2 regions of the Streptomyces sp. NPDC056948 genome follow, and region 2 is predicted to be linked to the other one. Evidence: riboswitches for the same ligand, from Rfam matches in the RefSeq annotation. Region 2 holds a riboswitch; the other holds the start of a gene.

Region 1 (17,827 bases), on a different contig from region 2:
ATGGCGATTCCGCGCCCGAGCCCTACGAGGGGCCTCCCACCGCTGCCAGGGTCGGGCGTGAGGAGCTGCTCGCCGCCGCCGGGGTGGACGAGGGCGAGCTCAAGGAGTGGGAGTCGTACGGGCTGGTCACTCCACTGGAGGACGGGGCGTACGAGGCGGAGGCGGTCACGGTGGCTGCGCTCGTCGCCGAGCTGGGGCGGTTCGGGATCGAGCCGCGGCACCTGCGGGTGATGAAAGCCGCCGCCGACCGTGAGGCCGGGCTGGTGGACCAGGTGGTGGCCCCGTTGAAGCGGCACCGGAACCCGCAGACCAGGGCTCATGCTGAGGCCCGTACCAAGGAGCTGGCGGGGCTCACGGTGAAGCTGCACGCCGCGCTGGTGCAGACGGCGCTCGGGGTGCGGCTGCCATGAGGCGGCCGGACGCGTGGGGGCCGGATCAGGCGCCCGATCCCTGCCCGACTACCCAAACGTCCCGAGCACGGCCTAGGGTTGCTGTGTGAACGAGCTCGATGTCGTAGGTGTCCGGGTCGAAATGCCCTCCAACCAACCGATCGTGCTGCTGCGTGAAGTGGGAGGCGACCGTTACCTCCCCATCTGGATCGGGCCGGGGGAGGCGACGGCGATCGCCTTCGCCCAGCAGGGCATGGCTCCCGCGCGGCCGCTGACCCACGACCTTTTCAAGGACGTGCTGGAAGCCGTCGGTCAGGAGCTCACGGAAGTGCGTATCACGGACCTGCGTGAGGGCGTCTTCTACGCGGAGCTGGTCTTCGCCAGCGGCGTCGAGGTGAGCGCCCGTCCGTCCGACGCCATAGCGCTGGCCCTGCGCACCGGGACGCCGATCTACGGGAGTGACACGGTGCTCGACGACGCCGGTATCGCGATCCCGGACGAGCAGGAGGACGAGGTGGAGAAGTTCCGCGAGTTCCTCGACCAGATCTCCCCGGAGGACTTCGGCAGCAGCAGCCAGTGAGCTCCGGAGGCCGGTGAGTGCCGGTCTGGCTGGGAGTGGCAGCGGTCGTGAGACGCGTGGGCGGCCCGGCGGACGTTGAGTCCGCGGCGGGGCCGCCGCCGTATGTGTGAGGGGTGAATTGCCCGCATGTGCCGGTGGCGAGTGAGAGCGTCACACGGCCCGTGCCGAAGGCATTCGGCTAGCCTTTCCCCGCGGTGGGGCACGGGAAACCACTCTTAGGGTGATTATCACTCGGCGTGGCGAGTGCGGCGATCGTTGACGCACCCCGGGTGACTGCCTACCGTCGAGAAGGCAGGTCAAGGACGGAGGTCGGCGTGAGAAGCAGCGGCGACGGTACGGCTGGGGGCGGCCCCGAGCGCAGTCTCAGGGCGAGCGGTCCGTACGCTCCCCCCGCCTCTCGGCTCCTTTCGGGCGGGGGGTATCCCCAGCCCGATGGTGCGGCCGATCACGCTCCGCAGCGACCGTCGGCCGTGCCGAGCAGCGGAGGGACGACGTCCATGGCGTCCGAGCAGATCGGCTATCGCGGCCCCACGGCCTGCGCGGCCGCCGGTATCACCTACCGGCAGCTCGACTACTGGGCCCGCACCGGTCTCGTCGAGCCGAGTGTGCGCCCCGCCTACGGGTCCGGGACACAGCGGTTGTACAGCTTCCGGGACGTCGTCGTCCTGAAGATCGTCAAGCGGTTCCTCGACACCGGGGTGTCCCTGCAGAACATCCGCACGGCGGTCCAGCACCTCAGGGAACGCGGTTTTCGCGATCTGGAGCGGATGACGCTGATGAGTGACGGTGCGACGGTCTACGAGTGCACCTCGCCCGACGAGGTGCACGCCCTGCTCCAAGGGGGACAGGGCGTCTTCGGGATCGCCGTGGGTGTGGTGTGGCGGGATGTCGAGAGCGCGCTGTCCCAGCTTCACGGGGAGCGGATCGACACCGGCGAGACCCTGGTCGGGCCCAACCCGGCGGACGAGCTGGCGCGGCGGCGGAACCGGGCTGTCTGACCCGTTGGAAGGTGCTGTGCGCGTGCGGCCGCAGTAGGCGGGACGTTTCCGCGCCGGGCGGCAAGCGGTATCTCCCGGGGCGGTCGGGCTGGTTCGGCACGGCGTTGGCAGTGCGTTGTCAGTGGCGTAGGGCAGCATCGGAGTTGTGAGAACCGCGCCTACGATCCTGCATCTCGACATGGATGCCTTCTTCGCCTCGGTGGAGCAGGCGTCCAAGCCGAGTCTGCGCGGGAAGGCCGTGGTCGTGGGCGGACTCGGGCCGCGGGGTGTGGTCGCGACCGCGTCGTACGAGGCCCGGGTCTTCGGGGTGCATTCGGCGTTGCCCATGGCGCAGGCCCGGCGGCTCGCGCCCAACGCCGCGTATCTCGTGCCGCGCTTCGGGCTCTACCGGGCGATCAGCGAGCGGGTGATGGAGCTGCTGGGGGCGCTGTCGCCGCTGGTGGAGCCGCTGAGCCTGGACGAGGCGTTCGTGGACCTGGAGGCCGGGGACGCGGCCTGGGACGAGCGGTCGGCGCGGCTGGCCGGGGTGAAGCTGCGTGCGGACATCCGGGCCGTCACGGGGCTCACGGGGTCGGTGGGGCTGGCCGCGTCCAAGATGCTCGCGAAGATCGCCTCGGAGCAGGCCAAGCCCGACGGGCTGGTGGTGATCGAGCCGGGGACGGAGCGGGCGATGCTGGGGCCGATGTCGGTGCGGACCCTGCCGGGAGTCGGGCCGGCGACGGGCGACCATCTGCGGCGGGCCGGGATCACCACGGTCGAGGAGATAGCCGAGGCGGGTGAGGACGAGCTGGTCCGGCTGCTGGGGAAGGCCCACGGGCACGGGCTCTACGCCATGGCGCTGGCGCGGGACGACCGGCCCGTGGTGGCGGAGCGGGAAGCGAAGTCGGTGTCGGTCGAGGACACCTACGACGTGGACATCCACGACCGGCTGCGGGTCGGGTTGGAGGTGCAGCGGCTCGCCGACCGCTGCGTCGGGCGGCTGCGCGGGGCCGGGCTGTCCGGGCGGACCATCGTGCTGAAGGTGCGGCGGTACGACTTCTCGACACGCACCCGGTCCGAGACGCTGCGGGGGCCGACGGACGATCCCGGGGTGATCCGTGAAGCGGCGGCCAGACTGCTGGAGTCGGTCGACACGACGGGCGGCGTGCGGCTGCTCGGAGTGGGTGTCAGCGGGCTCGCCGACTACACGCAGGAGGATCTGTTCGCGCAGGCGGCCGGGGAGCGGGCGGTCGCGGAGGGCCCGGTCGAGGAGCACGCCGCGGCGCCGGTCGAGGAGCAGCCCGCGCCGGCCGAGCGGCGGTGGCCCGCCGGGCACGATGTGCGGCACGCCGGGTTCGGGCACGGGTGGGTGCAGGGCAGCGGCCTGGGGCGGGTCACCGTTCGGTTCGAGACGCCTGACTCGGAGCCCGGGCGTGTGCGGACCTTCCGGGTCGACGATCCGGAGCTGGAGCCGGCGGATCCGTTGCCGCTGGTGTTACGAGAGCCCGAGGAGGGTCATGGGCCGGATGGTGACTCCGGGGGTGTGGGGCTGCGCTCCGCCGCCCCTTAGGGGGCTCGCCGGGGGCTTCAGGCCGTCTCGTCCGTGCCTGCCATTTTGCCGAACTCGTGGTCCTGGAGCGGGGGAGGGGCGGCGACGTCGAGGCCGTAGTGGTGGTAGAGCTGCAGTTCCTGCTCCGGGGAGAGGTGGCGGCCCACGCCGAAGTCGGGGGCGTCCTTGATCAGGGCGCGGTCGAAGGGCACGTGGAGGGCGCCGTCGATCAGTTCGCTGGGCTCGAGGGGGACGAAAGCGTCCCTGCTGAACAGACCGGTCCGTATGGCCGCCCACTCCGGGACGCCGGTTGCGTCGTCGAGGTAGACCTCGTCGATCGTGCCGATCCTGGTTCCGTTGCGGTCGAACGCCTTGCGGCCGATCAGGTTGCGCGGATCGATATCGGTTCGCACGGGCCCTCCACATGGTCGCAACTCATCCGTAACCCCTACAAAACGGCACAATCGAGGAGGCGGCCACTCGAAGGTTCGTGCGTCGACCGCGCTGGTAGGCTGACTACGGCTGCTGACCCCGTGCGGGAGAGTCCTCCAGACATCATCGGAGGCGCCGAAGGAGCAAATCCTCCCCGGAATCTCTCAGGCCCACGTACCGCACGGACGAGGTCACTCTGGAAAGCAGGGCGGATGTCACGGCTTCCGCTCTCACCGACGGTGAAAGCCGGAGGCCTTCGGGCGATCCGGTGAAGCTCTCAGGTTGACATGACAGAGGGGGAGGCCGTCCGGGTACCCGTGTCGTGGTGCCCCTCGAAGGTCGTGTCAGACCAGGAGGCCTCCGCATATGACCGCCCATCGCATTCCGCTCTCCGAGCTCGAAGAGGCAGTTCCCTTCGAGCAGCGCCACATCGGCCCCGACCACGAGGCGTGCGCCAAGATGCTCGCGCACGTCGGCTACGGCTCGCTGGACGAGCTCACGGCCGCCGCCGTGCCTGCCGTGATCAAGAGTGCCGAGGCACTGGATCTGCCGGGCGCCCGCAGCGAGGCCGAGGTGATCGCCGAGCTGCGCTCCCTCGCCGACCGCAACCAGGTCCTCGGCTCCATGATCGGGCTCGGCTACTACGGCACGTTCACGCCGCCGGTCATCATGCGCAACGTCATGGAGAACCCGTCCTGGTACACGGCCTACACGCCGTACCAGCCGGAGATCTCGCAGGGCCGGCTCGAGGCGCTGCTCAACTTCCAGACCATGGTCGCCGACCTGACCGGACTGCCGACCTCCGGCGCCTCCCTGCTCGACGAGGGCACCGCGGCGGCCGAGGCCATGGCGCTGTCGCGGCGGCTGGGCAAGAACAAGAAGGGCCTGTTCCTGGTCGACGCGGACGCGCTGCCGCAGACCATCGCCGTGATCGAGACCCGGGCCGAGCCGACCGGTGTCGAGGTCGTCGTCGCCGATCTCAGTGACGGCATCCCCGCCGAGGTCGCCGAGCGCGAGATCAACGGCGTGCTGATCCAGTACCCGGGCGCCTCCGGAGCCGTACGGGACATCAAGCCGGTCATCGACCAGGCGCACGAGCTCGGGGCGCTCGTCACCGTCGCCGCCGATCTGCTCGCGCTGACCCTGCTGACGTCGCCCGGTGAGCTCGGCGCGGACATCGCGGTCGGGACGACGCAGCGGTTCGGCGTGCCGATGGGCTTCGGCGGACCGCACGCCGGTTACATGGCCGTCGGGGAGAAGATGGCGCGCAGCCTGCCCGGGCGGCTCGTCGGGGTGTCCGTGGACGCCGACGGGAACAAGGCCTACCGGCTGGCGCTGCAGACGCGTGAGCAGCACATCCGTCGTGAGAAGGCCACCAGCAACATCTGCACCGCGCAGGTGCTGCTCGCCGTCATGGCCGGTATGTACGCCGTCTACCACGGGCCGGAAGGCCTGAAGAGCATCGCGCGGCGCACCCACCGGTACGCCACGGTCCTCGCCGCCGGGCTCGCGAGCGGCGGTGTCGAGGTCGTGCACGGGGCCTACTTCGACACCCTGACCGTGCGCGTCGAGGGCCGGGCCGCCGAGGTCGTGGCCGCCGCCGAGCGGAACGGGGTCAACCTGCGTCCCGTCGACGCCGACCACGTCTCGATCTCCTGCGACGAGACCACGACGCGGGCCCAGCTTCGTGCCGTATGGGCCGCGTTCGGGGTCGAGGGTGTCGTCGAGGCGCTGGACGCCGCTACGGAGGACGGGCTTCCGGGTGCCCTGCTGCGGTCCGACGAGTACATGACGCACCCCGTCTTCCACCAGTACCGCTCCGAGACCGCCATGCTGCGCTACCTGCGGCGGCTGGCCGACCGCGACTACGCGCTCGACCGCGGCATGATCCCGCTGGGCTCCTGCACCATGAAGCTCAACGCGACCACGGAGATGGAGCCGGTCACCTGGCCCGAGTTCGGGCAGCTGCACCCCTTCGCCCCCGCCGGGCAGGCCGAGGGCTACCTCACGCTCATCCACGAGCTGGAGGAGCGTCTCGCCGAGGTCACCGGGTACGACAAGGTGTCCCTCCAGCCGAACGCCGGGTCGCAGGGCGAGCTGGCCGGTCTGCTCGCCGTACGCGGGTACCACCGGGCCAATGGGGACGAGCAGCGCACCGTGTGCCTGATCCCCTCGTCCGCGCACGGGACCAACGCCGCGAGCGCGGTGATGGCGGGCATGAAGGTCGTCGTCGTCAAGACCGCCGACGACGGGGAGATCGACGTCGAGGACCTGCGGGCGAAGATCGAGCAGCACCGTTACGAGCTGGCGGTGCTGATGATCACGTACCCCTCGACCCACGGTGTGTTCGAGGAGCACGTCTCCGAGATCTGCGCCCAGGTGCACGAGGCGGGCGGGCAGGTCTACGTCGACGGGGCCAACCTGAACGCGCTCGTGGGGCTGGCCAAGCCGGGGCACTTCGGCGGGGACGTGTCGCACCTGAACCTGCACAAGACGTTCTGCATCCCGCACGGCGGCGGCGGGCCCGGCGTGGGTCCGGTGGCGGTGCGTGAGCACCTCGCGCCGTATCTGCCGAACCATCCGCTGCAGCCCGAGGCGGGCCCGGAGACCGGGGTCGGCCCCATCTCGGCGGCGCCGTGGGGCTCGGCCGGGATCCTGCCGATCTCGTGGGCGTACGTCCGGCTGATGGGCGGCGAGGGAATGAAGCGGGCCACGCAGGTGGCGGTGCTCAGCGCCAACTACATCGCCAAGCGCCTGGAGCCGCACTACCCGGTGCTCTACACCGGCCCCGGCGGGCTTGTCGCGCACGAGTGCATCATCGACCTGCGGCCGCTGACCAAGGCGACCGGCGTGAGCGTCGACGACGTCGCCAAGCGGCTGATCGACTACGGCTTCCACGCGCCGACGATGTCGTTCCCGGTGGCCGGGACGCTGATGATCGAGCCGACCGAGTCGGAGGACCTGGCCGAGCTGGACCGGTTCTGCGAGGCGATGATCGCCATCCGTGCGGAGATCGAGAAGGTCGGCTCCGGCGCGTGGCCCGCGGATGACAACCCGCTGCGGGGCGCCCCGCACACCGCCGGCGCGCTCGCCGGGGAGTGGGAGCACGCCTACAGCCGTGAGGACGCGGTCTTCCCGGCCGGAGTCGCGGCTTCCGACAAGTACTGGCCGCCGGTGCGCCGCATCGACCAGGCCTTCGGCGACCGGAACCTGGTGTGCTCCTGCCCGCCGCTGGACGCGTACGAGGACTGATCGACCGACCGGTCAGAAGAAGGGGCTCCGCGGTGCGGGGCCCCTTCGTCATGTCCGTCATGCGACGGCGAGTGACACCTCGGTCGACTTGATCAGGGCGACGACGGGGGTTCCGGCCGAGAGGCGGAGATCGTCCGCGGCGTCCTTGGTGATCGCCGCCGTCAGTTCGCCGCCTTCGACGGTGATCCGGACGGTGGCCATCGCGTCGCCGGCCGCGATGCCGGTGACCGTGCCGGGGAGCCGGTTGCGGATGGACAGGCCCTCGACGGGGGCGGTGGCCAGCGCGACCTCCGTCGACTTCACCAGGGCGCGCACGGTGGTGCCCGGTGTGAGACCGAGGTCGTCGGCGGCTTCGCGGGTGATCGCGGCGGTGAGGTCCTGGCCGCCGGTGAGGCGAACCCTGACCGTCGCCATGGCCTCGCCCGGCGTGACGGCGGTGATGGTGCCGGGGAGCTGGTTGCGGATGCTCAGGCTCATGGGTGCACGGTAGCCCGGTGAGTGCCTTATGCCGGGTACGCGTGCGTCTGCGTCGCCTTGACCGCCGCCCAGACCGGTGCCCCGGGGTGCAGATCGAGTTCGGCCGCGGCGACCGTGGTGAGGTCGGCGGTCAGAGGGAGTTCGCCGGTGAGGTCCACGCGGATCTGGTCGGCGTGCGTCTCCAGGCCGGCGACCTCGCAGCGCCACAGGTTGCGGGCGCTGGAGCCGCTGGGGCGTTGCCGGTACAGCGTCACCGCGCCGGGCGGGAAGGCCACGAAGGCCGGGCCGGAGAGTTCCTCCGTGGTCGTGATGGCCGGACCCGTGTCGAGCCGGACCGTGTGGCCGTCGGCCTGTCCCCGGTACAGGTTGAGGCCGACGAGCCGGGCGATGTAGTCCGTGCGGGGGTGGCGGGCGATGTCTGAGGGCGTGCCCTCCTGGACGACATGGCCGTGCTCGACGACGACCAGGCGGTCGGCCAGCACCATGGCGTCCAGCGGGTCGTGTGTGACGAGGACGGCGACCGCCTCGAACTCGGCGAGGTGACGCCGGAGCTGGGCACGCACCTCCAGGCGGGTGCGGGCGTCGAGGGCGGCGAGGGGTTCGTCGAGGAGCAGCAGCCGGGGCAGGGTGGCCAGGGCCCGGGCCAGGGCCACGCGCTGGGCCTGGCCGCCGGAGAGACGGCGGGGCTTGGCACCGGCGTGGTCGGCCAGGCCCATACGGTCCAGCCACTCGGCGGCCTGGGCGCGGGCCTCGGCCTTGCCGGTGCCCCGGCAGCGCGGCCCGAAGGCGACGTTGTCCAGGGCGGTCAGATGCGGGAAGAGCAGATAGTCCTGGAAGACGACGCCTACCGGGCGGGACTCGGGAGGTATGCCGTCCAGCCGCCTGCCGTCCAGTGCCAGATGGCCCGACGTGAGCGGCGCGAGACCCGCGAGCGCGCGCAGGGCGGTGGTCTTGCCCGCGCCGTTGGGCCCGAGCAGCGCGACGACGTCACCGGGGGCGGCGGCGAGCGTGACATCGAGCCGGAAAGCGCCGCGGTCGACCACGAGGTGGGCGTCGAGGCCCTCGGCCAGAAGGCCGGATGTGTCGTCGCGGTCGGTCGTCTGGGTCATGAGGTGTACGTCCAGGGTGTCAGGAGGCCGTCATCCAGCGGTCGCGCAGGGCGGCGAGTACCGCGATGGACACGGCCAGCAGCACCAGGCTCAGGGCGATCGCGGCGGCCGGGTCGTTCTGCAGGGCGAGGTAGACCGCGAGCGGCATGGTCTGGGTGCGGCCCGGGAAGTTGCCCGCGAAGGTGATCGTCGCGCCGAACTCGCCTAGCGCACGGGCCCAGGCCAGCACGGCACCGGCCGCGATGCCCGGCGCGATCAGCGGCAGGGTGACCCGGCGGAACGCGGTGAAGCGGGAGGCGCCCAGGGTGGTGGCCGCCTCCTCGTAGCGCGGGTCGGCGGCCCGCAGGGTGCCCTCCACGCTGATCACGAGGAACGGCATCGCCACGAAGGTCTCGGCGAGGACCACACCCGTCGTGGTGAAGGGCAGGGTGATCCCGAACCAGGAGTCGAGCCACTGCCCGATCACGCCGTTGCGCCCGAAGGCCAGCAGCAGGGCCACACCGCCCACGACCGGCGGCAGCACCAGCGGCAGCGTCACCAGGGCCCGTACGAAACCGCGGCCGGGGAACCGCGTGCGGGCCAGCAGCCAGGCCAGGGGCACCCCGACCACCAGGCTCAACCCCGTCGCCGCCGTCGCGCAGATGAGGGAGAGCCGCAGCGCCTCCCACACGTCGGCGCTGGTCAGCTGCTCGGGAAGGCTGCGCCAGGGCGCCCGGACGAGCAGGGCGATCAGGGGCAGCAGCAGGAAGGCCAGTCCGGCCAGGGCGGGCACCAGCAGGGGAACCGGCACCGTGCGGCTCCGCCGGACGGTGCGGTCGCGGCGGGGCCGGCTCTCCACGGTGTCGGTGCTCGTCACGGCTTGAGGAACCCGGCCCCGGACAGCACCTGCTGGCCTTCGGCGGACCTCACCAGTGCCATGAAGGCCTTCGCCGTGTCGGGGTTGGGGGCGTTCTTGAGCAGCGAGATCGGATAGTCGTTGACGGCCTTGGCCGACTCGGGGAACTCCACGCCCTCCACCCTGTCACCCGCCGCGCGCACGTCGGTCTTGTAGACGACGGCGGCGTCGGCCTCCTTCAGCTCGACCTTGGTCAGGGCGCTCTTGACGTCCTGTTCGTAGGAGACGGGGGTGAGCTTCAGGCCGCCGGCGTCCAGTGCCTTCTGGGCGGCGGCACCGCACGGGACCGTCTTGTCGCACAGGACGACCTTCAGGCCGGACTTGGTGAGGTCCTTCAGTGAGGAGATCCGGTCGGGGTTGCCCGGCAGGGTGGCGATCTCCAGCCGGTTGCGGACAAAGGTGGCCGGCGTGCCCGCCGCGTCCCCCTTGTCCGTCACGATCGCCATGGTCTTGGTGCTGGCGGCGGCGAAGACATCGGCCGGGGCGCCGCTGGTGATGCTCGCGGCAAGGGTGTCGCTGCCGCCGAAGTTGAAGGTGACCTTCGTGCCCGGGTGGTCCTTCTCGAACTCCTTGCCCAGCGTCGTGAAGCTCTCCTTGAGGGAAGCGGCGGCGAAGACGGTGACCTCGCCGGAGAGCTTCGGTGACGAGGACGCCGAGGAGCCCTTGTCCGAACCCGAGTCGGAGGAGGAGCAGGCGCTCAGGGTCAGCAGCGCCGCGGCGGACACACCGGCGACCTGGAGCATCCGGCGGGTCCGGTGCGCGGAACGGGTCATCTCGGGGCCACTCCCTCTGTGTGCCGGAGGAAGAGCCCGCCGGGCCCTTCCGATACGTCGATCATACTGACGCATCTGCGAGGCAGAAGTCTCCTGTCACTTCGCATGAGCGAGGGTGGATGGCCCTGCGGGTGTGTATGTGCGTTCGTACGTACGGCTCAGACGCGGTCGATGTGGACGTTCGTCGACTTCACGCGGGCCGTCGCCTCCATGCCCACCTCCAGGCCCAGTTCCTCGACGGCCTCGCGGGTGAGCAGGGAGACGAGCCGGTGGGGACCGGCCTGGATCTCCACCTGGGCGGCGACGTCGCCGAGTTTGATCGCGGTGACGATGCCGGGGAAGGCGTTGCGGGCCGAGGTGTACGGGGCGTCCTCCTCGGCGGCGCCGGACCTGGCGAGTTCGACCGAGAAGGCGGCCAGGTCCCGTCCGTCGACGAGTCGTCGCCCGGCCTCGTCGCGGTGGGTGGTGATCCGGCCGGCGTCCGCCCAGCGCCGGGCGGTGTCCGGGCTCACGCCGAGCAGTCGTGCTGCCTGGCCGATCGTGTAGGACTGCATGCCGGTCACGATAGGGGCGGCGGAGGGGAACGGCGGATGCGGGGTTGGCCGTCGGGTGTGACGCGATATAGCGTTAGTCGGTGACTGGGTGGGCCGGGTGCCGCGCCCGGGAGATCGGGGGGCTGTGATGGCGGGAGAGTTCTCGCGTACCGGTGGATCGCCCGAGGTGAGGGCCTCGCATGCGGACCGGGACCGGATCGTGGACGTGCTGCGCGTCGCCGCGGGCGACGGCCGGCTGACCCTGGAGGAGCTCGACGAGCGGCTGGAGGCCGCGCTGTCCGCCCGTACGGTCGGTGAGCTGGCCGTGCTGACGACGGATCTGCCCGAGGTGGTGGGGGAGACCCCCGTCGAGGCCGAGGACGTCGTCCGGATCGAGCAGCAGGGGGCCTCGACCCGGCGTGGTGACGCCTGGGTGGTGCCGCGGCGCCTGGAGATCCGTTCGTCGTTCGGCGAGGTGACGCTCGACTTCACCGACGCGGTGATCACCCAGGACACGCTGCACATCGACCTGGAGATGGGCGGCGGTGCCCTGAAGCTGGTGACCCGGCCGGGGGTCGTGGTGGACACCGGCTCGCTGGTGCTGAACTACTCCAAGATCAAGGCGCGCCGGGCGGGAGCGGGGGCCGACGCACCCGTCGTGCTGCGTGTGCGGATCACCGGCCGGATCAGCTTCGGGCAGGTCGTGGTGCGCCGGCCTCGGAGAGGCTTCGGCAGGAGAAGATCCAGCGGCTGAGGCCGGTCAGCCGACGTGCACCCTCGGCCGCCGCTTCCGGTCGCGTTCCGCCTCGCGCAGGACCTCGCGGGTCACCGGGGCGACCTCGCCCTGGCCGAACAGGAAGAAGCGCAGGAGGTTGGTGAAGGGTCCGCCTTCGGTCCACTCGAAGTAGATGTGCGGGGTGCAGCCGGTCAGGTCGCGGGCGTGCAGGAGCAGGGCGGCCAGCGCGTTGGGGACGGAGGAGGACTCCAGGGTCAGCACGCGATAGCGGCCGTGAAGCACCTCGCCGCGTACGGTCAGGCTCGCCTCGAACTCCGACGGGTCGGTGACCGTCACCTCGACGAAGACGAAGTCCTCCTGCCCGGGCACGTCGTTGTCCTGCCGGATCTGCTCGATCTTGTCCCGGTACTCCGCGATGTCGCGCCGGTCGGGCTCGTTGGCGATGAACCGCATCCTGCGGCTGGCCATGTCCCGGACGAAGCGCTCCGCCATGCCGTCCAGCGACACGCTGGTCACGCGCAGCTCGAACGCCCGGGCCAGCCGTGACAGCAGGGAGACGAGGATGATCCCGGCGATGAAGCAGGCACCGATCTTCACGCCGTCCGGGCGCTCGATGACGTTGAGCACGGTTGTGTAGAGGAACACCGCGGAGATGACCGCGAAGCCGATGGTCCAGTTGCGCTGCCGGGCCTTGCGGGCGGCGATGGTCACCGCGATCGCGGCGGAGCTGATGAGGACCAGCACACCGGTGGCGTAGGCGCCGCCCTGCGCGTTGACGTCGGCGTCGAAGATCCAGGTGACCAGGAAGGCGATCAGGGTGAAGACGATGACCATGGGCCGTACGGCGCGCGCCCAGTGCGGGGCCATGCCGTAGCGGGGGAGGTAGCGCGGCATCAGATTGAGCAGGCCGGCCATCGCGGAGGCGCCGGCGAACCACAGGATGGCGATCGTCGAGACGTCGTAGACGGTGCCGAAGGCGTTGCCGAGGTAGTCGTGCGCCAGATAGGCCAGGGCGCGTCCGTTGGCCTGGCCGCCCGCCTCGAACTCCTTCTCCGGGATGAGGAGAGTGGTGATGAAGCTGGTGGTGATCAGGAAGACGCTCATGATGAGAGCGGCCGTGGTGAGCAGCTTCTTCGTGTCCCGGATGCGGCCCTTCGGGTTCTCCTCCGTGTCGCCGTCGTCGCCCTTGACATGCGGCATCACGGCGACACCGGTCTCGAATCCGGACAGGCCTAGGGCCAGCTTCGGGAAGACGAGCAGGGCGACGCCGATCATGACGAATATGTTGCCGTGCTGGGTGGTGAGGGCGCTGGACCAGTCGGTGACCACGTGACCGGCGGTGACCACGTGGTAGAGGCCGACGGCCACCACGACCGCGTTCAGCGCGAGGTAGGCGCCCACCAGGGCGACCGCGACGCCGATGGCCTCCAGGAAACCCTTGAGGAACACCGCGCCGAGCAGCGCGACCAGGATCAGGGTGATCAGCAACTGCTTGTCGTGCAGGGCGCTGTTCAGGTGCGGGTTCTCCACCAGGTGAGTGGAGGCGTCGGCGGCCGACAGGGTGATGGTGATCAGGAAGTCGGTGGCGGCGAAGCCCAGCAGGGTCAGCACGAACAGCTTGCCCTGCCAGAAGGACAGCAGCCGCTCCAGCATCGCGATCGAGCCCTCGCCGTGAGGGCTCTCCTCGGCCACCCGGCGGTAGACCGGCAGGGCGCCCGCCAGCGTGACGATCACCAGCACGATCGTCGCGATCGGGGAGAGCAGTCCGGCGGCGAGGGCCGCGATGCCCGGCTGGTAGCCGAGCGTGGAGAAGTAGTCGACGCCGGTCAGGCACATCACCCGCCACCAGGGCTGGCCCTTGTGCGGGGGCTCCGGTTCGGCGTGGGGTCCGGTGTGGCCGCCGCCCTTGCCCATGTCGGACAGGCCCTCCAGCATCCAGGCGCGCAGGCGACCGGGTGGGGTGGCCTCCGTACGGCTCGGTGGCAGGTGCTCAGTGGTGGCCATCGAAGGTGCTCCCGGGAGGCGGCGCAGGGTATTTCCGGCCATCACTGGACGGCCCGATCAGCGTAAGCGGAGCGTGATGTCGTGGCCCTCGGATGAGAGGTGTGAGCGCGTCAAGCTTCCGTTAAGACTCGGCGTCTGGCGCCCCCGTTCGGGGTGCCCGGGGCGTGAAACGCGAGCTGAGGGCGGGTGGGGCGACTGCCGAGCGGCCCGTGCGTGCGGCAGTGCGGTGTCCGAGGCCGCCCCGTGTCCGAACACCCTGCGTGATCGTGGGTCGGATGGGCTCCGTAAGGTTCGTTCATCGCCTCGAATGTTTCGTCCCGGGTCACGCTCTCAACTCGAGGAAAGATTCACCGTGTACGAGGGGTTGTCACCCTTTGGCGGCTGTCTCTAGGGTGCGGCAACGACGCAGCTTTCTGGAGTTCATCCGAAACTTTCGAGGAGCATGATGGGCGACCCGGCACTGTCCCGCCGCGGCTTCCTGGCGGCCTCCGCCGCGGCCGGTCTGGGGATGACGGCACTGACCGCATGCGGCGGGGACTCGGACGGAGGGTCGTCCGGGACGACCACGATCGAATGGTGGAACATCTCCACCACCGAGCCGACCAAGGGTGTCTGGGCTGCCCTCGCCCGCAAATTCGAGGCGCAGAACCCCAAGGTCAAGATAAAGATCGTCCAACTGGAGAACGACGGCTACAAGTCGAAGATGACGGCCCTGACCTCCTCCGGGAAGCTGCCCGACATCTTCCACACCTGGGGTGGCGGCGTGCTCAAGCAGCAGGTCGACGCCGGGCTCGTCGAGGACCTCACGGACAGCACCAAGCCGTGGGGCGACTCCCTGCTCCCGGTCGCCAGGGAGCCCTACCTGATCGACGACCAGGTCTACGGCATCCCGTTCGACATCGGCATGATCGGCTTCTGGTACAACAAGGCCCTCTTCGAGAAGGCCGGCATCAGCGCGCCCCCGACCACGTGGACCGGCTTCCTCGACGCCGTACGGAAGCTGAAGTCCGCCGAGGTCACGCCTCTCGCCCTGGCCGGCAAGGAGAAGTGGCCCGGCATGTACTACTGGGCCTACCTCGCGATGCGCACCGCCGGCGCCGACGCGCTGCAGAAGGCCTACGACGCCAAGGACTTCACCGGCGCCCCCTTCGTCGAGGCGGGAGAGCACCTCGACGAACTCGTCGGCCTCCAGCCGTTCCAGAAGGGCTATCTCGGCGCCGCCTACTCCACGCCCACCGGCCAGGCCGCCACCGTCGGCAACGGCAAGGCCGCCATGGAGCTCATGGGGCAGTGGGCTCCCGTGGTGCAGGCCGACGCGGGCAAGGGGCTCGGCAAGGACCTCGGCTTCTTCCCGTTCCCCGCGGTCGAGGGGGGCAAGGGCGCCCTCACCGAGGTGTTCGGCGGAGGCGGCGGGCACGCCGTGCGCCGGGGCGCCCCGCAGGCGGCCGTCGACTTCCTGAAGTTCTTCGCGTCCGAGGCCACCGACCTGGAACTGGTCAAGAAGACCGGTGTCCTCCCCGTGGTCCCGGCGGCCGAGAGCGCCATCGCCGACCCCAACATCAAGGCCGTACAGGAGCAGTTGAAGAAGGCCACCGGCTTCCAGCTCTACCTCGACCAGGCCTACGCGCCCGCCGTCGGCCAGGAGGTCAACGACAGCGTCGCCGCGCTCATCGCCGGCTCCAAGTCCCCCGAGCAGGTCGCCCAGTCGATCACCAGGACCGCGAAGGAAGAGCAGTAGCCGGCGATGACCTCCACGTTCCTGCCGGACAAACGGACCGGACCCGACGTCGGCGTTCCGCCCCCGGCCGCGGAACGGGCCCGGAGCCGGGCCCGGCGACGCGCGCTGAACTGGCTGACCGCGACCGGCTTCCAGCTACCCGCCCTCGTGCTGTTCATCGGGCTCGTGCTGCTGCCGATGCTGTTCGCCCTGTACGCCGCGTTCTTCCGCTGGGGCGGCTTCGGTATGCCCTCCGACTACGTCGGCGGCGAGAACTTCACCCGGCTCTTCCAGGACGAGGTCTTCCTGGGCGACCTGTGGCGCTGTCTGGTCCTCGTGGTGCTGTCGCTCGTCCTTCAACTGCCGTTCGCGCTCGCCATGGCCGTCCTGCTCAACCAGCGCATGCGCGGCCGGGCGGTGTACCGGATGCTGTTCTTCGCCCCGTACGTCCTGTCCGAGGCGATCACCGGAGTGCTGTTCGGCATGATCTTCGCCCCGGACGACGGCTTCGCCGACCAGCTCCTGGGCAGGATCGGGCTGGACGGGGTGGGCGGGGAGTGGTTCGCCGACCCGTCCACGGTCATGGCGACCCTGTTCCTGGTCATGACCTGGAAGTACTTCGGCTTCCACATGATGCTGTACCTGGCCGGACTCCAGGCCGTCCCGAAGGAGCTGACCGAGGCGGCGCTCATCGACGGAGCCGGTCCCTGGCAGCGCTTCCGCAATGTGACGCTGCCGCTGCTCGCGCCCACCCTGCGCATCAGCGTCTTCCTGTCGGTCATCGGGTCCATCCAGCTCTTCGACCTGGTGTGGGTGACCACCGCGGGCGGTCCCGACCACCACTCCGAGACCATGGCCGTGACCATGTTCCAGTACGGCTTCAAGCGCTATCAGGTCGGCTACGCCAGCGCGATCAGCGTGGTCATGTTCGGCATCAGCCTCGTCTTCGCCCTCGCCTACCAGCGGTTCGTGCTCCGGCGCGATCTGGAAGGGGCCACCACGACCATGCGGGGTGAGGGAAAGTGACGATCAGCCGGAAGTCCCGCAGGGGCGGGAGTGTGCCTCTGCACCTCGTCCTGGTCGTCGTCGGCGCGGTCATGGCCGTTCCCCTGCTCTACGCCGCGCTCTCCGGCTTCAAGTCCACCGACGAGCTGTCCCGCAACCCGGTCGGTCTGCCCGAGTCGTGGGTGACCTCCAACTACACCCAGATCCTCGGCTCGGGGGACTTCTGGCGGCTGATCGGCAACAGCACGCTGATCGCGGTGGGCACGACCGTCCTGGTCGTCGCGGTCTCCGCACTGTCGGCCTTCTCCTTCGCGCGGTTCGCCTTCCGCGGCCGGGAGGTGCTGTTCACGCTGTTCACGATGGGGCTGATGTTCCCGTTCGCGGTGGCGGCCCTGCCGCTGTTCCTGCTGCTGCGCTCCCTGGGCCTCTTGGACAACCCCCTCGGCGTGATCCTCCCGCAGGCGGCCTTCGGACTGCCGATGACCATCATCATCCTGCGGGGCTTCTTCCGGCAGATCCCCGGTGAGCTGGAGGAGGCGGCCACGCTCGACGGGTGCAGCTCGTTCGGCTTCTTCTGGCGGGTGCTGCTGCCCATGGCGCGGCCCGCGCTCGGCACGGTCTCGGTGCTGGCCGTCGTCACCAGCTGGAACAACTTCTTCCTGCCGCTGCTGGTGTTCACCGACGCGCAGTGGTGGACGCTGCCGATCGGCGTGCAGCAGTTCCAGGGGCAGTACTCCGCGGAGTACGCCAAGGTCTTCGCCTATCTGGTGCTGGCCATGGTCCCCGCACTCGCCTTCTACTCGGTCGCCGAGCGGCAGCTCGTCGGCGGCCTCACCGCGGGCGCCACGAAGGGCTGACGCGCGCCGCGGACGTACGGCTCACCCACCCACCTGATCTGATCCGATCTGATCGTGAGGAGTCGCACCATGCGCAGGACCGCCATACGGCTCAGACTCGCCGGGGCGCTGGCCGCCGTGCTGGTGGCCGGAGGCATCGCCACCGGCCCGGCGGCACAGGCCGGCGAGGAGTACGGCAAGGAACCCACCCTCGCGGACCTCGCCCAGCGGCACGGCCGCTACTTCGGCAGCGCGACCGACAATCCCGAGCTCGTCGACGCGCCGTACAAGGCCCTGCTCGGCGACGAGTTCGACCAGATCACGCCCGGCAACAGCATGAAGTGGTACGCGACCGAGCCGCAGCAGGGCGTGTTCGACTTCTCCAAGGGCGACGAGATCGTGAACCTCGCCCGGGCCAACCGGCAGAAGGTGCGCGGCCACACCCTGGTCTGGCACAGCCAGTTGCCCGGGTGGCTCACGGGGCGGGAGTGGACGGCGCCGGAGTTGAGGGCCGTGCTGAAGAAGCATGTCCAGGCGGAGGTACGGCACTACCGGGGCAAGGT
Region 2 (12,420 bases):
CTGCGGGCCGCGCTGGAGGGCCGCCGGGCCGCCGCCACCGCCGACGACGCGGCCTTCGTCGACGCGGACATCGCCTTCCACGCCACCGTGATCGCCTCCGCCCGCAACCCGGTGCTCGCGGACCTGTTCACCGAGTTCACCCCCGTCCTGCGCGAGGGCCTGATCGAACTCCTCACCCTGACCGGCCTGCGCGCCCACGACCCGAACACCGGCGACGACGCCCACGAGGAGCTCGTCCGGGCGGTGGCGGACGGGGACGCGGAAGGGGCGGCGGAGGTGCTGCGCGGGGAACTGGAGGACCCGTTCGCACTTACCGGGAAGCCGGAATAGCCCATCCGCACCGGAGGTTGACCCTGGTCACGAAGGCTCCGCGAGGAGCCCCAGGCGCTATCGATCCCCGGAAGGGCGAGGCGAGGACATGAAGATCGGCATCATCGGAGCGGGCAACATCGGCGGCAACCTGACCCGGCGGCTCACCACCCTCGGCCACGACGTGTCCGTCGCCAACTCCCGCGGCCCGCACACCCTCACGGCCCTCGCAAAGGAGACCGGCGCGACGCCCGTGACGGTCGAGGAGGCACCGCTGGGCGCCGAGATCGTCGTGATCACCGTCCCGCTGAAGGCGGTCCCGGACCTGCCGTCCGGTCTCATCGACAAGGCGGCGGACGGCGTCGCGGTCATCGACACCGGCAACTACTACCCCCGGGAGCGGGACGGCAGGATCGCCGCGATCGAGGACGACGGCCTCACCGAGAGCCGCTGGACGGAACGTCAGATCGGCCACGCGGTCGTCAAGGCCTTCAACGGCACCTACGCCCAGGACATCCTGGAACGCCCGCTCCCGCCCGGCGCCCCCGACCGCATGGCCCTCCCGGTGGCCGGCGACGACGAGCCGGCCAAGCGCAAGGTACGGGACCTCATCGACGCCCTCGGCTTCGACACGGTGGACGCGGGCGGCATCGACGACTCCTGGCGCCAGCAGCCCGACACCCCGGTCTACGGCCTGCGCGCCGGCACCGACGCGGTCGCGAAGGCCCTGGCGGAGGCGTCCCCGGAGCGCACGCCCGGGTTCAGCGGCTAGGCCACCCGGCCGGTCAGGCGTCCTCGGCCCATCTGCGCAGCGCGGCCTTGCTCTCGAAGTCGGCCACGTTCCTGTCCAGTGGGTTGTCGGTGTACTGGTGGAAGCGCCACTTGGCCTTGATACGGGGCTTGCCCGCGCTGACGTAGTCGGCGATCCACAGGGCGTCCCCCGCGTAGGAGGTCGTGTCGATGTTGAGCCAGAAGTTCCGGTTGCAGTAGAGCACCACCTGGTTGTTCGGCCGAAGATCCTTCACCTTGCGGATGAACAGGTCCTTCTCGGCGTTGCTCGCGTGCGTTCCGTTGCTGGTCGTCTCCCAGTCGACGGCGAGGATGTCGCCCGCCCGCTCCGGGGCCTTGCCGACGAAGTACTCGGCCTGGGCGGTGAGGTTGCCGGGCCACAGGAAGTGGTAGAAGCCGACGACCAGCCCGGCGTCACGCGCCCGCTTCGTCTGGGCGGTCAGTTTGGGGTTGACGTAGGACCGCCCCTCGCTCGCCTTGACGAAGACGAAGGAGAGGCCATCGGTGTCGTAGGAGGAGGACTGGTAGGCGCTCACGTCGATGCCGCGCAGCATGGGGCTCCCTCTGGTGCGGGTGGGGCGGAAGTTCCCTTGGGCCGGGGGTTGTTGTTATGCCCCGCGACGGCGGCTGTACGCCGGGCGCGAGGAGGCTCGCGGCCCGGCGGTGGTGAACGCCGGTCGGTTTCAGGAGCTGGGGGAGGCGGCCGGGGCGCGGGCCGCGTCGTCGGCGGAGGCGGCCTCGCGGTCGTCCAGGGAGACGTGCTTGGTCTCCTTGGAGAGCAGGAGCGCGATCAGTGTCAGCACCGCCATCGCCGAGAGGTAGACGCCGACCAGCCGCGGCGAGCCGTCCCCGGCCTCCCACAGCGCCACGGCGATGAACGGGGCGACCGCCGCCCCGAGGATCGAGCTGACGTTGTACGCGATGCCGGAGCCGGTGTAGCGGACGCTGGTCGGGAAGAGCTCGGGCAGGAGCGCGCCCATCGGTCCGAACGTCATGCCCATCAGGGTGAAGCCGAGGACGAGCCACAGGACCACGCCGAGCGTGCCCAGATCGATCAGCGGCACCCAGACCAGTCCGAAGACCAGGATCGCGGCGGTGATCCAGATCAGGGTGGCGCGCCGCCCGTACCGGTCCGCGAGCGGCCCTGAGATCAGGGTGAACGCGGCGAAGAACAGCACACCGAAGATCATCATGAGCACGAACGTGGTGTAGTCGTACCCCAGTCCGGGCACGGCGGCATCCTTCGCCGCGCGTCCGTAGCTGAGCGAGAACGTGGTCATCAGGTAGAAGAGCACGTAGGTCGCCAGCATGATGAAGGTGCCCAGGACCAACTGCTTCCCGTGGCTGCGCACCACGGTGACCAGCGGCAGTCGCCGCACCCCGCCGGACTCACGGGTCCTGGCGAAGACCGCCGACTCGACGAGCCGGGAGCGCACCCACAGGCCGATCGCGACCATCACGGCGGAGAACAGGAACGGGACGCGCCAGCCCCAGCTGACGAAGGCGTCCGAGGGCTGCGAGGGGTCGGCGCCGGCCGCGGACGGCAGCAGGGCGCCGATGACCAGGAACAGGCCGTTGCCGATGATGAAGCCGAGCGGGGCGCCCAACTGCGGGAAGGTGCCGTACAGGGCGCGCTTGCCGCGGGGGGCGTTCTCGGTCGCGACCAGGGCGGCGCCGCTCCACTCGCCGCCGAGCGCGAAGCCCTGCGCGAGCCGCATCAGCACGAGCAGCGCGGTGGCCACCCAGCCGGCTTGGGCGTAGGTGGGCAGGACGCCGATGAGGAACGTGGCGATGCCCATGGTCAGGAGCGAGACGACGAGTGTCTTCTTGCGGCCGAGCCGGTCACCGAGGTGCCCGAAGACGACGGCGCCGATCGGGCGGGCGACCATCGCGGCGCCGAAGACCGCGAAGGACGACAGCAGCGCGGTGGTCGGGTCGCTGCTCGGGAAGAAGAGCTGGGGGAAGACGAGCACCGCGGCGGTCGCGTAGATGTAGAAGTCGTAGAACTCGATCGTCGTGCCCATGAGGCTCGCGACGAGGACGCGGGACCGCGGGTTGACGGGCGTCGGGGCTGAACCAGTGGCTGGGGCGGGCATCGCTCGGTCCTTCACGCGTGAAACATGGTCACCGCAACGATGTCAGCCATCTTGATTTTCGGTATCGCCATCTCGCATCGCAAGACCACGACCGGTGGCCCCGGTGCCCCGGCGCTCAGCACTCGATGATGTTCACCGCCAGCCCGCCCCGGGCCGTCTCCTTGTACTTCACCGACATGTCCGCCCCGGTGTCCTTCATCGTCTTGATGACCTTGTCGAGGGACACCTTGTGGGAGCCGTCGCCGCGCATGGCCATGCGGGCGGCGGTGACGGCCTTGACCGCGGCCATGCCGTTGCGTTCGATGCACGGGATCTGGACCAGCCCGCCGACCGGGTCACAGGTGAGGCCCAGGTTGTGTTCCATGCCGATCTCGGCGGCGTTCTCGACCTGCTCCGGGGAGCCGCCGAGGACCTCGGCCAGGGCGCCCGCGGCCATCGAGCAGGCGGAGCCGACCTCGCCCTGGCAGCCGACCTCGGCACCGGAGATGGAGGCGTTCTCCTTGAACAGCATGCCGATCGCGCCCGCGGCGAGCAGGAAGCGGACCACGCCCTCCTCGTCGGCTCCCGGCACGAAGTTGACGTAGTAGTGCAGGACCGCGGGGATGATGCCGGCCGCGCCGTTGGTGGGGGCGGTGACGACCCGGCCGCCGGCCGCGTTCTCCTCGTTGACCGCCATCGCGTAGAGGGTGATCCACTCCATGGCGAGGGACTTCGGGTCGCCCTCGGAGCGGAGCTTGCGCGCGGTGTTCGCGGCGCGGCGGCGCACCTTGAGACCGCCGGGCAGGATGCCCTCCTGGGACAGGCCGCGCGCCACGCAGTCCCGCATCACCTGCCAGATCTCCAGCAGGCCCTCGCGGATCTCCTCCTCGGTGCGCCAGGCACGCTCGTTCTCCAGCATCATCGCCGAGATGGAGAGGCCCGACTCCTGGGCCATGCGCAGCAGCTCGTCGCCCGTGCGGAAGGGGTACTTCAGGGCGGTGTCGTCGAGTTTGATGCGGTCCGCGCCGACGGCCTCCTCGTCCACGACGAAGCCGCCGCCGACCGAGTAGTAGGTCTTCGTCAGCAGCTCCGCGCCCGAGGCGTCGTACGCCCACAGGGTCATGCCGTTCGCGTGGTACGGGAGGGCCTTGCGGCGGTGCAGGACCATGTCGTCGTCGAAGGCGAACCCGATCTCGTGCTCGCCCAGCAGATTCAGCCGGCCGTCGGTCTTGATCGCCTCCACCCGGTCGTCGGCCTTCTCCACGTCGACCGTGCGAGGCGAGTCGCCCTCCAGGCCGAGCAGGACCGCCTTGGGTGTGCCGTGGCCGTGGCCGGTGGCGCCGAGCGATCCGTACAGCTCGGCACGGACGGATCCGACCGACTCCAGCAGCTCTTCGTTGCGCAGCCGCCGGGCGAACAGGCCGGCCGCGCGCATCGGGCCGACCGTGTGGGAGCTGGACGGGCCGATGCCGATCGAGAACAGGTCGAAGACCGAGATGGCCACGGGAACTCCTGACTGACTACGGGGTGGTGCGTGAGCGGGCGGGCGCCGTGCTCGCTGGTGCCGCCACCGGCGGGCACGGCGCCCTGAAAGGTTTCTTCGTTACTTGTTCAGGCCCGCGTACAGCGGGTGCCTGTCGGCCAGGGCCTTCACCCGGGCCTTGAGCGCGTCCGTGTCGTAGGACGGCTTGAGCGTCTCGGCGATGACGTCCGCGACCTCCGCGAAGTCCTCGGCCTCGAAGCCCCGGGTCGCCAGGGCCGGCGTGCCGATCCGCAGACCGGACGTCACCATCGGCGGGCGCGGGTCGTTCGGGATCGCGTTGCGGTTGACCGTGATGCCCACCTCGTGGAGGCGGTCCTCGGCCTGCTGTCCGTCCAGCTCCGAGTGGCGCAGGTCGACCAGGACGAGGTGCACGTCCGTGCCGCCGGACAGGACGTCCACGCCCACGGCCCGGACGTCGTCCTTCACCAGACGCTCGGCCAGGATGCGGGCACCCTCCAGCGTACGGCGCTGGCGCTCCTTGAAGTCCTCGGAGGCCGCGACCTTGAACGAGACCGCCTTGGCCGCGATCACATGCTCCAGCGGACCGCCCTGCTGACCGGGGAAGACAGCGGAGTTGATCTTCTTGGCCAGTTCGGCCGTGGAGAGGATCACACCGCCGCGCGGGCCGCCCAGCGTCTTGTGGGTGGTCGTGGTCACCACGTGCGCGTGCGGAACGGGGTTCGGGTGCAGCCCCGCCGCCACCAGCCCCGCGAAGTGCGCCATGTCGACCATCAGGTACGCGCCGACCTCGTCCGCGATCCGGCGGAACTCGGCGAAGTCGAGCTGCCGGGGGTAGGCCGACCAGCCCGCGACGATCAGCTTCGGCCGGGACTCCTTCGCCAGCCGCTCCACCTCGGCCATGTCGACCCGGCCGTCGTCGCCGACGTGGTAGGCGACGACGTCGTAGAGCTTGCCGGAGAAGTTGATCTTCATGCCATGGGTCAGGTGCCCGCCGTGCGCGAGGTTCAGGCCCATGATGGTGTCGCCCGGCTTGAGCAGCGCGAACATCGCGGCGGCGTTGGCCTGGGCGCCGGAGTGCGGCTGGACGTTGGCGTGCTCGGCGCCGAACAGCTCCTTGACCCGGTCGATCGCGATCTGCTCGACCACGTCGACGTGCTCGCAGCCGCCGTAGTAGCGGCGGCCCGGGTAGCCCTCGGCGTACTTGTTGGTGAGGACCGAGCCCTGTGCCTCCATGACCGCGACCGGGGCGAAGTTCTCCGAGGCGATCATCTCGAGCGTGGACTGCTGCCGGTGCAGCTCGGCGTCGACCGCGGCGGCCACAGCCGGGTCGAACTCGTGCAGGGATGTGTTCAGGACGGACATACGGCTACGACTCCTCAGCCGGCGGAGAACGCGGTGTACTCGTCGGCGGAGAGCAGGTCGCCCGGCTCGTCCGTGACGCGCACCTTGAACAGCCAGCCGCCCTCGAAGGGGGCCGAGTTCACCAGGGACGGGTCGTTCACGACGTCCTCGTTGACCTCGGTGACCTCACCGGAGACCGGGGAGTAGAGGTCGGACACCGACTTGGTCGACTCCAGCTCGCCGCAGGTCTCGCCCGCGGACAGGGCGGCACCGACCTCCGGGAGCTGGACGAAGACGACGTCGCCGAGCGCGTTCGCCGCGTGCTCCGTGATGCCGATCGTCGAGACACCGTCCTCGGCGCCCGACAGCCACTCGTGCTCCTTGCTGTAACGCAGCTCTTTGGGGTTGCTCATGGCCTGGATTCTCCTGTACGCGCGGGAGTGCTGATGAAGGGGACCGCTGGTGAGCGGGGGTGAGAGGCCCGGGACCGCTGTGACGGCCCGCGGCCAGTGTCTACTTCTGGCGCTTGTAGAACGGCAGCGCCACGACCTCGTACGGCTCGTGACTGCCCCGGATGTCCACGGCCACACCGGGCGTGCCGGGAGCCGCGTGCGCGGGGTCGACGTACGCCATCGCGATCGGCTTGCCGAGCGTGGGGGAGGGGGCGCCGGAGGTGACCTCGCCGATCACCTCGCCGCCGGTGACGACCGGGTATCCGGCGCGCGGGACCCTACGGCCCTCGGCGACGAGGCCGACCAGGACGCGGGGCGGGTTCTGCTCGGCGCGTGCGGCGGCCTCCGCCAGGGCCTCGCGGCCCACGAAGTCGCCGTCCTTCTCGAACTTCACCACCCGGCCGAGCCCGGCGTCGAAGGGCGTCAGGGAGGTGCTCAGCTCGTGCCCGTACAGCGGCATGCCCGCCTCGAGGCGCAGGGTGTCGCGGCAGGACAGCCCGCACGGGACCAGACCGGCGCCCTCGCCCGCCTTGGTCAGGGCCTGCCACAGCTCGACGGCGTGCTCCGGCTTCACGAACAGCTCGAAGCCGTCCTCGCCGGTGTACCCGGTGCGGGCGATGAGGGCCGGGACGCCCGCGACCGTGCCGGGCAGACCGGCGTAGTACTTCAGGCCGTCGAGGTCGGCGTCGGTCAGGGACTTCAGGATCCCCGGGGACTCCGGGCCCTGTACGGCGAGCAGCGCGTAGGCGTCCCGGTCGTCGCGCACCTCGGCGTCGAAGCCGGCGGAACGTTCCACCAGTGCGTCCAGGACCACCTGGGCGTTGGAGGCGTTCGCGACGACCATGTATTCGGCCTCGGCCAGCCGGTACACGATCAGGTCGTCGAGGATGCCGCCGTCGGCCTGGCAGATCATGGTGTAGCGGGCGCGGCCGGGCTTGACCCCGCCGATGTTGCCGACCAGCGCGTGGTCGAGGAGCGCGGCGGCCCCCGGTCCCGTGACGGTGATCTCGCCCATGTGGGAGAGGTCGAACAGCCCAGCCTTCGTGCGCACGGCGTTGTGCTCGTCACGCTCGGAGCCGTAGCGCAGGGGCATGTCCCAGCCGGCGAAGTCGGTCATCGTCGCGCCGAGCGAACGATGCAGGGCATCGAGCGCGGTGTGGCGGAGTTCTCCTGTACTGCTCATCGGTCGGTCGTCTCCAAGGGCATGACGGGCGAGGTCGTTCCTCCCCATCTGTCATCGGAACCTGAGAGGTTCGCCATGACCGCGCAGGTCAATGGCTTGCACCTTGGGTGGAGCCACGCCGCTTCCCCGGACTCCGGAGAAGGGTGCGGCCCGCTTTTCAGATGTGCCTCGCCCGCGCGGTAACGGGGCCTGAGAGATTCAAGGGAGGGACTTGCTCCTTCGGCGCCCCAGCGTCGGACGGTGCTGGGGACTCTCCCGCGCGGATTCAAACGGCCGGTATGCAGTTGGCGCGCACATCATTGCACGCATTGTCGCGGGGTGGCAGGGGGACCACCCTGTAGCAGGCCTGTTGCAGGAAGAGGACTAAAACCAGAGACATCGGGCATTACCTTCTCTTTACACTCGGCGGGCATGGGACTCCGTACCTGGCCCCAGGGGAGGACGATCACGGTGAACAGGACCACCGCGTACGCCACGACATCGGGCATCGCGCTGCCCGAGCAGCCGGCCGCACCGGTGCGCGCGGCCTGCGGCCCGCAGCCGGTGCCGGTCGTCCGCGATCTGCGCGAGCGCGCCGGCCGCGGCCCGCACGCGCTGCTGTTCGGCCCCCGCGACATCGTCGTGGTCACGGGCCTGCCCGGCAGCGGCAAGTCCACGCTGATGCGGCGCACCGTGCCGGGCCGGCGCATCGACTCCCAGGACACCCGCGACCACTGGGACCGCCGGATGCCGCGCGCCCTGCCGTACGCGATCTACCGCCCGCTCGTCCGTCTCGCCCACTACGCCGGGCTGCGCCGCGCCCTGCGCGACGGCGAGGCCGTCGTCGTGCACGACTGCGGCACACAGGCCTGGGTCCGCCGCTGGCTCGCCCGCGAGGCCCGCCGCCGCGGCGGCACGCTCCACCTGCTGATGCTCGACGTCACCCCCGAGCAGGCCCTGGCCGGCCAGCGCGACCGCGGCCGCGGCGTCTCGCGGTACGCGTTCCTGCGTCACCGCGCGGCCACCACCCGCCTGCTGCGCGAGGTGGAACAGGGCGAACTGCCCACCGGCTGCGGCTCGGCGATCCTCGCCGACCGCGACGCGGCGAACACCCTGCGCCGCATCGGCTTCGTGGGCTGACCGCCCAGACCGGTGGGCCGGTGTCCGTGGGCCCGGTCGGTTTGCGGTGGTGGGCCGGTGTCCGTGGGCCCGGTCGGTTTGCGGCGGTGTGCCGGTGTCCTGGGGCCGGTCGGTTTGCGGTGGTGGGCCGGTGTCCGTGGGCCCGGTCGGTTTGCGGCGGTGTGCCGGTGTCCTGGGGCCGGTCTGTTCGCGGTGGTGGGCCGGTGTCCGTGGGCCCGGTCGGTTTGCGGCGGTGAGCCGGTGTTCATGGGCCTGGTTGTCCGCGGCCAATGAGCCGGTGTTCACGGGCGCGGGCCGGCCGCGGCGGTGAGCCGTGTTCGTGGGGTGCGGGCCCCCGGCCCGGGTGGCTGTTCGCGGCTCGTGGTTCACGGGGTGGCCGTCCGCCGTTCCCGAGCCGCTAGCCTTTGAGCCACAGCAGTGGTTCCAGGCAGGCGGTAGGCAGATGGACTTCCCGGCGGACTTCTCCGCGGACTTCCCGGCGCAGACGCAGACCCACCCGCACGGCGGATGGCCCGGCAACGAGCTGGAGGAGGTGCTCTCGGCCTCCCTCGGCGCCGGTCCCTCGGCCGGCGGGCGGATCGTCGAGGTGCTCGGCAGGAGCTTCGTGTGGATCCCGCTGCCCAGCGGCGGCGGCCCGCAGAGCGGCCCCCTCGACCTCCCCGGCATCGAGATCGAGGGCCAGGCGTACGTGCCGGTGTTCAGCTCCGAGGAGCAGTTCCGCCAGGTCGTCGGCTCGCACATGTCGTACACCATCGCGCCGGCCGTGGAGTTCGCCCGCGGTCTGCCCCCGCACGCGGGGATGGCCATCAACCCGGGCGGCGTCGTCGGCATCCCGCTCCCGCCGCAGGCCGTGGCCGAGCTGTGCCGGGCCGGCCGGACCCCGCTGGACGGCCCCGCGAGCGGCGGCCGGGTCCGCCTCTTCGAGCCGGACTGGCAGGACGACCCGGTGGACTTCCTCGCCGCCGCCTCCGCCGAGTTCGAGGCGATCGGCGTCGTCGTCTCCGCCCGCCGCTGCCTCGCCGCGATCGAGACCGCCGACCCGGTGATGTTCGTCGGCGTCGAACTCTCCCAGTGGGAAGGCGACCTGCGCGCCCTCCCCCTGGACGCCCTCACCCGCGCGGTCACCGACGCCCCGGCCCCCTGGCCGGTCAACCTGGTACTCCTGGACGTCGCGGAGGACCCGGTGGGCGAGTGGATGAAGGACAGGGTCCGGCCGTTCTACCAGCGGTAGGACGACGAGCCACAGACGGACCCGCACCCGCCGGACGAGGGCAAGTCCCGAGTCGGCGGGCGGGCTTAAGCTAGGTCACGGTCGAGGCGTTGTACGAAGGGGCGGTAAAGGTGAGCGCGAGCGGCACGGCCGCGGCCGGACAGGTCGAGCACATGCTGCGCCAGGTCACGCCCGGGCGTTATGACGCCTATGAGGCCCTCCTGCGCGCTCTCGCGACCCCGCACAGCGGCCAGATCTGGATGCTCCTGTGGCACGGCCAGGCCGGATCCCCCGACGCCCAGTACGGAAACATGGAGGTCGAGCGCTGCGGCTACGCCCCCTGTGTGACCTCCGCGCAGGAGCTCTCGGCGAGCGGCTGGAACCGCAGTTACGAGGTGGTCGACGGACTCGACGTGGCCCGCGCCCTCTACCCCGACCACTACGGCCTCTGGCTCAACCCGCACGCCCCCGGCGGCGGCGTCGGCATCCCCTGGCTCGACCTGCGCCGGATCGCCACGGGCCTGGACCGCCAGCCCGCCGGACCCCTGCGGCTGTCCGAACCGGCCATCGAGATCCCGCAGTTCTACGCCCTGCTCACGCAGAACGCCCACCGCACCCCGGCCGTCCGCTCGCTGCGCCGCGCCTGGGTGCAACCCGCGCTCGGGGCGCCGTATCTCGCCATCGGACTCGACGTCTACGACACCTCGCCGCCGGCCGTGGACGCGGTGCGCGCGATGATGCAGCAGTCCCTCGGCGCCGTACCGGACGGGCTCCCCGTGTCGACCGTCGCGATGTCCGACGAGCACGACCCGGTCGCCATGTGGCTGCGCGCCGGCGCACGCCCCTTCTACGACCGTGAGGCCCACGCCACGGCCCCCGTCCAGGCCCCGGCTTCGGGCTACGGATACCCCCCTGTCCAGGGCAGGTACTGACCCGCTCCGCAGGTCCCTCGGAGGCCGTTCCCGCACCGCCCCCGAACACGACAACCGTTCAGGTCTCCGCGCGTAGATAAGGGTGAAAAGGGCAGTGTTGTCCTAAAATGCCCAGGACGCAGTGCGTCCGACCCCTGTTACCCGTTGTCCGGATAACGGAACCCTGCAGACAGCATCACGTTTACGCATCCTTTCATCGCCAAGTCTGGCAACAGATCGCCAAAGCGTTGAAGACTCCCCGCAAGACACGGGCCGGGTCGGTCTTGTGTACGAGACAAACAAAACCGCTACAGCGGCAGCCAGGGGGTCGGCCATCGCCGGCCCGAGAGGGGTCAATCGCACCGTGACCGCACCGATCGAGACCACCGGGGCGGAAGCCGGAGCACAGCCCGAGGCCGTGCTCGCCGGGGTCAAGAAGAGCCAGATCGAGGGGCGCTCGCTCACCCAGATCGCCTGGATGCGCTTCAAGCGGGACAAGGTGGCGATGGCGGGAGGCGTCGTCGTCATCCTGCTCGTGCTGATGGCGGTGTTCTCCAAGCCGATCCAGTGGATCTTCAACCTCGATCCCAACAAGTTCAACCAGGACCTCATCGACCCGGCGCTGCTCGCGCCCAAGGGTGGCTGGGGAGGAATGAGTTGGGACCACCCGCTCGGCGTGGACCCGCAGTACGGCCGGGACATGCTCGCCCGCATCATCGACGGCTCCTGGGTCTCCCTCCTGGTCGCGGGCGGCGCCACGCTGCTGTCCGTGTGCATCGGCACCGTGCTCGGTGTCGTCGCCGGCTACTACGGCGGCTGGATCGACAGCGTCATCAGCAGGCTGATGGACACCTTCCTCGCGTTCCCGCTGCTGCTGTTCGCCATCTCGATCTCGGCCTCGGTGCAGGACGGCTTCTTCGGTCTCGACGGCCTGTCCCTGCGCATCTGCGTGCTGATCTTCGTGATCGGCTTCTTCAGCTGGCCGTACATCGGCCGCATCGTGCGGGCGCAGACCATGACCCTGCGCAAGCGGGAGTTCATCGAGGCGGCCACCAGCCTCGGAGCGCGCGGCCCGTACGTCCTGTTCCGGGAACTGCTCCCCAACCTCGTCGCGCCGATCCTCGTCTACTCGACGCTGATCATCCCGACGAACATCCTGTTCGAGGCCGCGCTGAGCTTCCTCGGTGTCGGTATCGCTCCGCCGCAGGCCTCCTGGGGCGGCATGCTCAGCAACGCTGTGGATCTCTACACGGCTGATCCGCAGTACATGTTCGTGCCCGGACTGGCGATCTTCATCACCGTCCTGGCCTTCAACCTGCTGGGTGACGGGCTGCGTGACGCCCTCGACCCTCGCAGCAAGTGATCCATCGAATGAGGGGGCTTCCTCAGGTGAAGACGAGAAGGGTGACCGCCGGCGTTGCGTCGGTCCTGGCGCTGGCGCTGGGTGCTACCGCGTGCGGCGGCGGAGGTGACGACAACGACGGGGGAGGCAACGGCAAGAAGGACGCCGCGCTGAACTCGATCGTC

What was found. Region 2 has a riboswitch for glycine ahead of gcvT (glycine cleavage system aminomethyltransferase GcvT). Riboswitches for the same ligand answer to the same signal wherever they lie in the genome.
Region 1: it holds a riboswitch for glycine, as region 2 does, so the genes downstream of both, gcvP (aminomethyl-transferring glycine dehydrogenase) here and gcvT (glycine cleavage system aminomethyltransferase GcvT) in region 2, are expected to answer to the same signal.

What each region holds. Positions count from the first base shown of each region.
Region 1 is NZ_JBHUQX010000045.1:12,594-30,420, forward strand. Features, by position in the region: gene ACFTZL_RS08525 (MerR family transcriptional regulator) at 1-410, shown strand, start outside; gene ACFTZL_RS08530 (bifunctional nuclease family protein) at 496-969, shown strand; gene ACFTZL_RS08535 (MerR family transcriptional regulator) at 1,284-1,967, shown strand; partial or broken gene ACFTZL_RS08540 (DNA polymerase IV) at 2,113-3,615, shown strand; gene ACFTZL_RS08545 (PRC-barrel domain-containing protein) at 3,534-3,908, opposite strand; glycine riboswitch at 4,022-4,117, shown strand; gene gcvP (aminomethyl-transferring glycine dehydrogenase) at 4,294-7,179, shown strand; gene ACFTZL_RS08555 (molybdopterin-binding protein) at 7,237-7,656, opposite strand; gene ACFTZL_RS08560 (ABC transporter ATP-binding protein) at 7,683-8,765, opposite strand; gene modB (molybdate ABC transporter permease subunit) at 8,785-9,621, opposite strand; gene modA (molybdate ABC transporter substrate-binding protein) at 9,618-10,433, opposite strand; gene ACFTZL_RS08575 (helix-turn-helix transcriptional regulator) at 10,592-10,987, opposite strand; gene ACFTZL_RS08580 (DUF1707 domain-containing protein) at 11,154-11,720, shown strand; gene ACFTZL_RS08585 (APC family permease) at 11,727-13,706, opposite strand; gene ACFTZL_RS08590 (extracellular solute-binding protein) at 14,152-15,444, shown strand; gene ACFTZL_RS08595 (carbohydrate ABC transporter permease) at 15,451-16,449, shown strand; gene ACFTZL_RS08600 (carbohydrate ABC transporter permease) at 16,521-17,285, shown strand; gene ACFTZL_RS08605 (endo-1,4-beta-xylanase) at 17,355-17,827, shown strand, end outside.
Region 2 is NZ_JBHUQX010000239.1:1,638-14,057, reverse strand. Features, by position in the region: gene ACFTZL_RS27460 (FadR/GntR family transcriptional regulator) at 1-330, shown strand, start outside; gene ACFTZL_RS27455 (NADPH-dependent F420 reductase) at 419-1,081, shown strand; gene ACFTZL_RS27450 (glycoside hydrolase family 25 protein) at 1,095-1,652, opposite strand; gene ACFTZL_RS27445 (MFS transporter) at 1,782-3,194, opposite strand; gene ACFTZL_RS27440 (L-serine ammonia-lyase) at 3,310-4,677, opposite strand; gene glyA (serine hydroxymethyltransferase) at 4,777-6,039, opposite strand; gene gcvH (glycine cleavage system protein GcvH) at 6,054-6,431, opposite strand; gene gcvT (glycine cleavage system aminomethyltransferase GcvT) at 6,532-7,653, opposite strand; glycine riboswitch at 7,692-7,819, opposite strand; glycine riboswitch at 7,821-7,921, opposite strand; gene ACFTZL_RS27420 (AAA family ATPase) at 8,104-8,772, shown strand; gene ACFTZL_RS27415 (enhanced serine sensitivity protein SseB) at 9,215-10,003, shown strand; gene ACFTZL_RS27410 (enhanced serine sensitivity protein SseB C-terminal domain-containing protein) at 10,114-10,914, shown strand; gene ACFTZL_RS27405 (ABC transporter permease) at 11,258-12,256, shown strand; gene ACFTZL_RS27400 (ABC transporter substrate-binding protein) at 12,265-12,420, shown strand, end outside.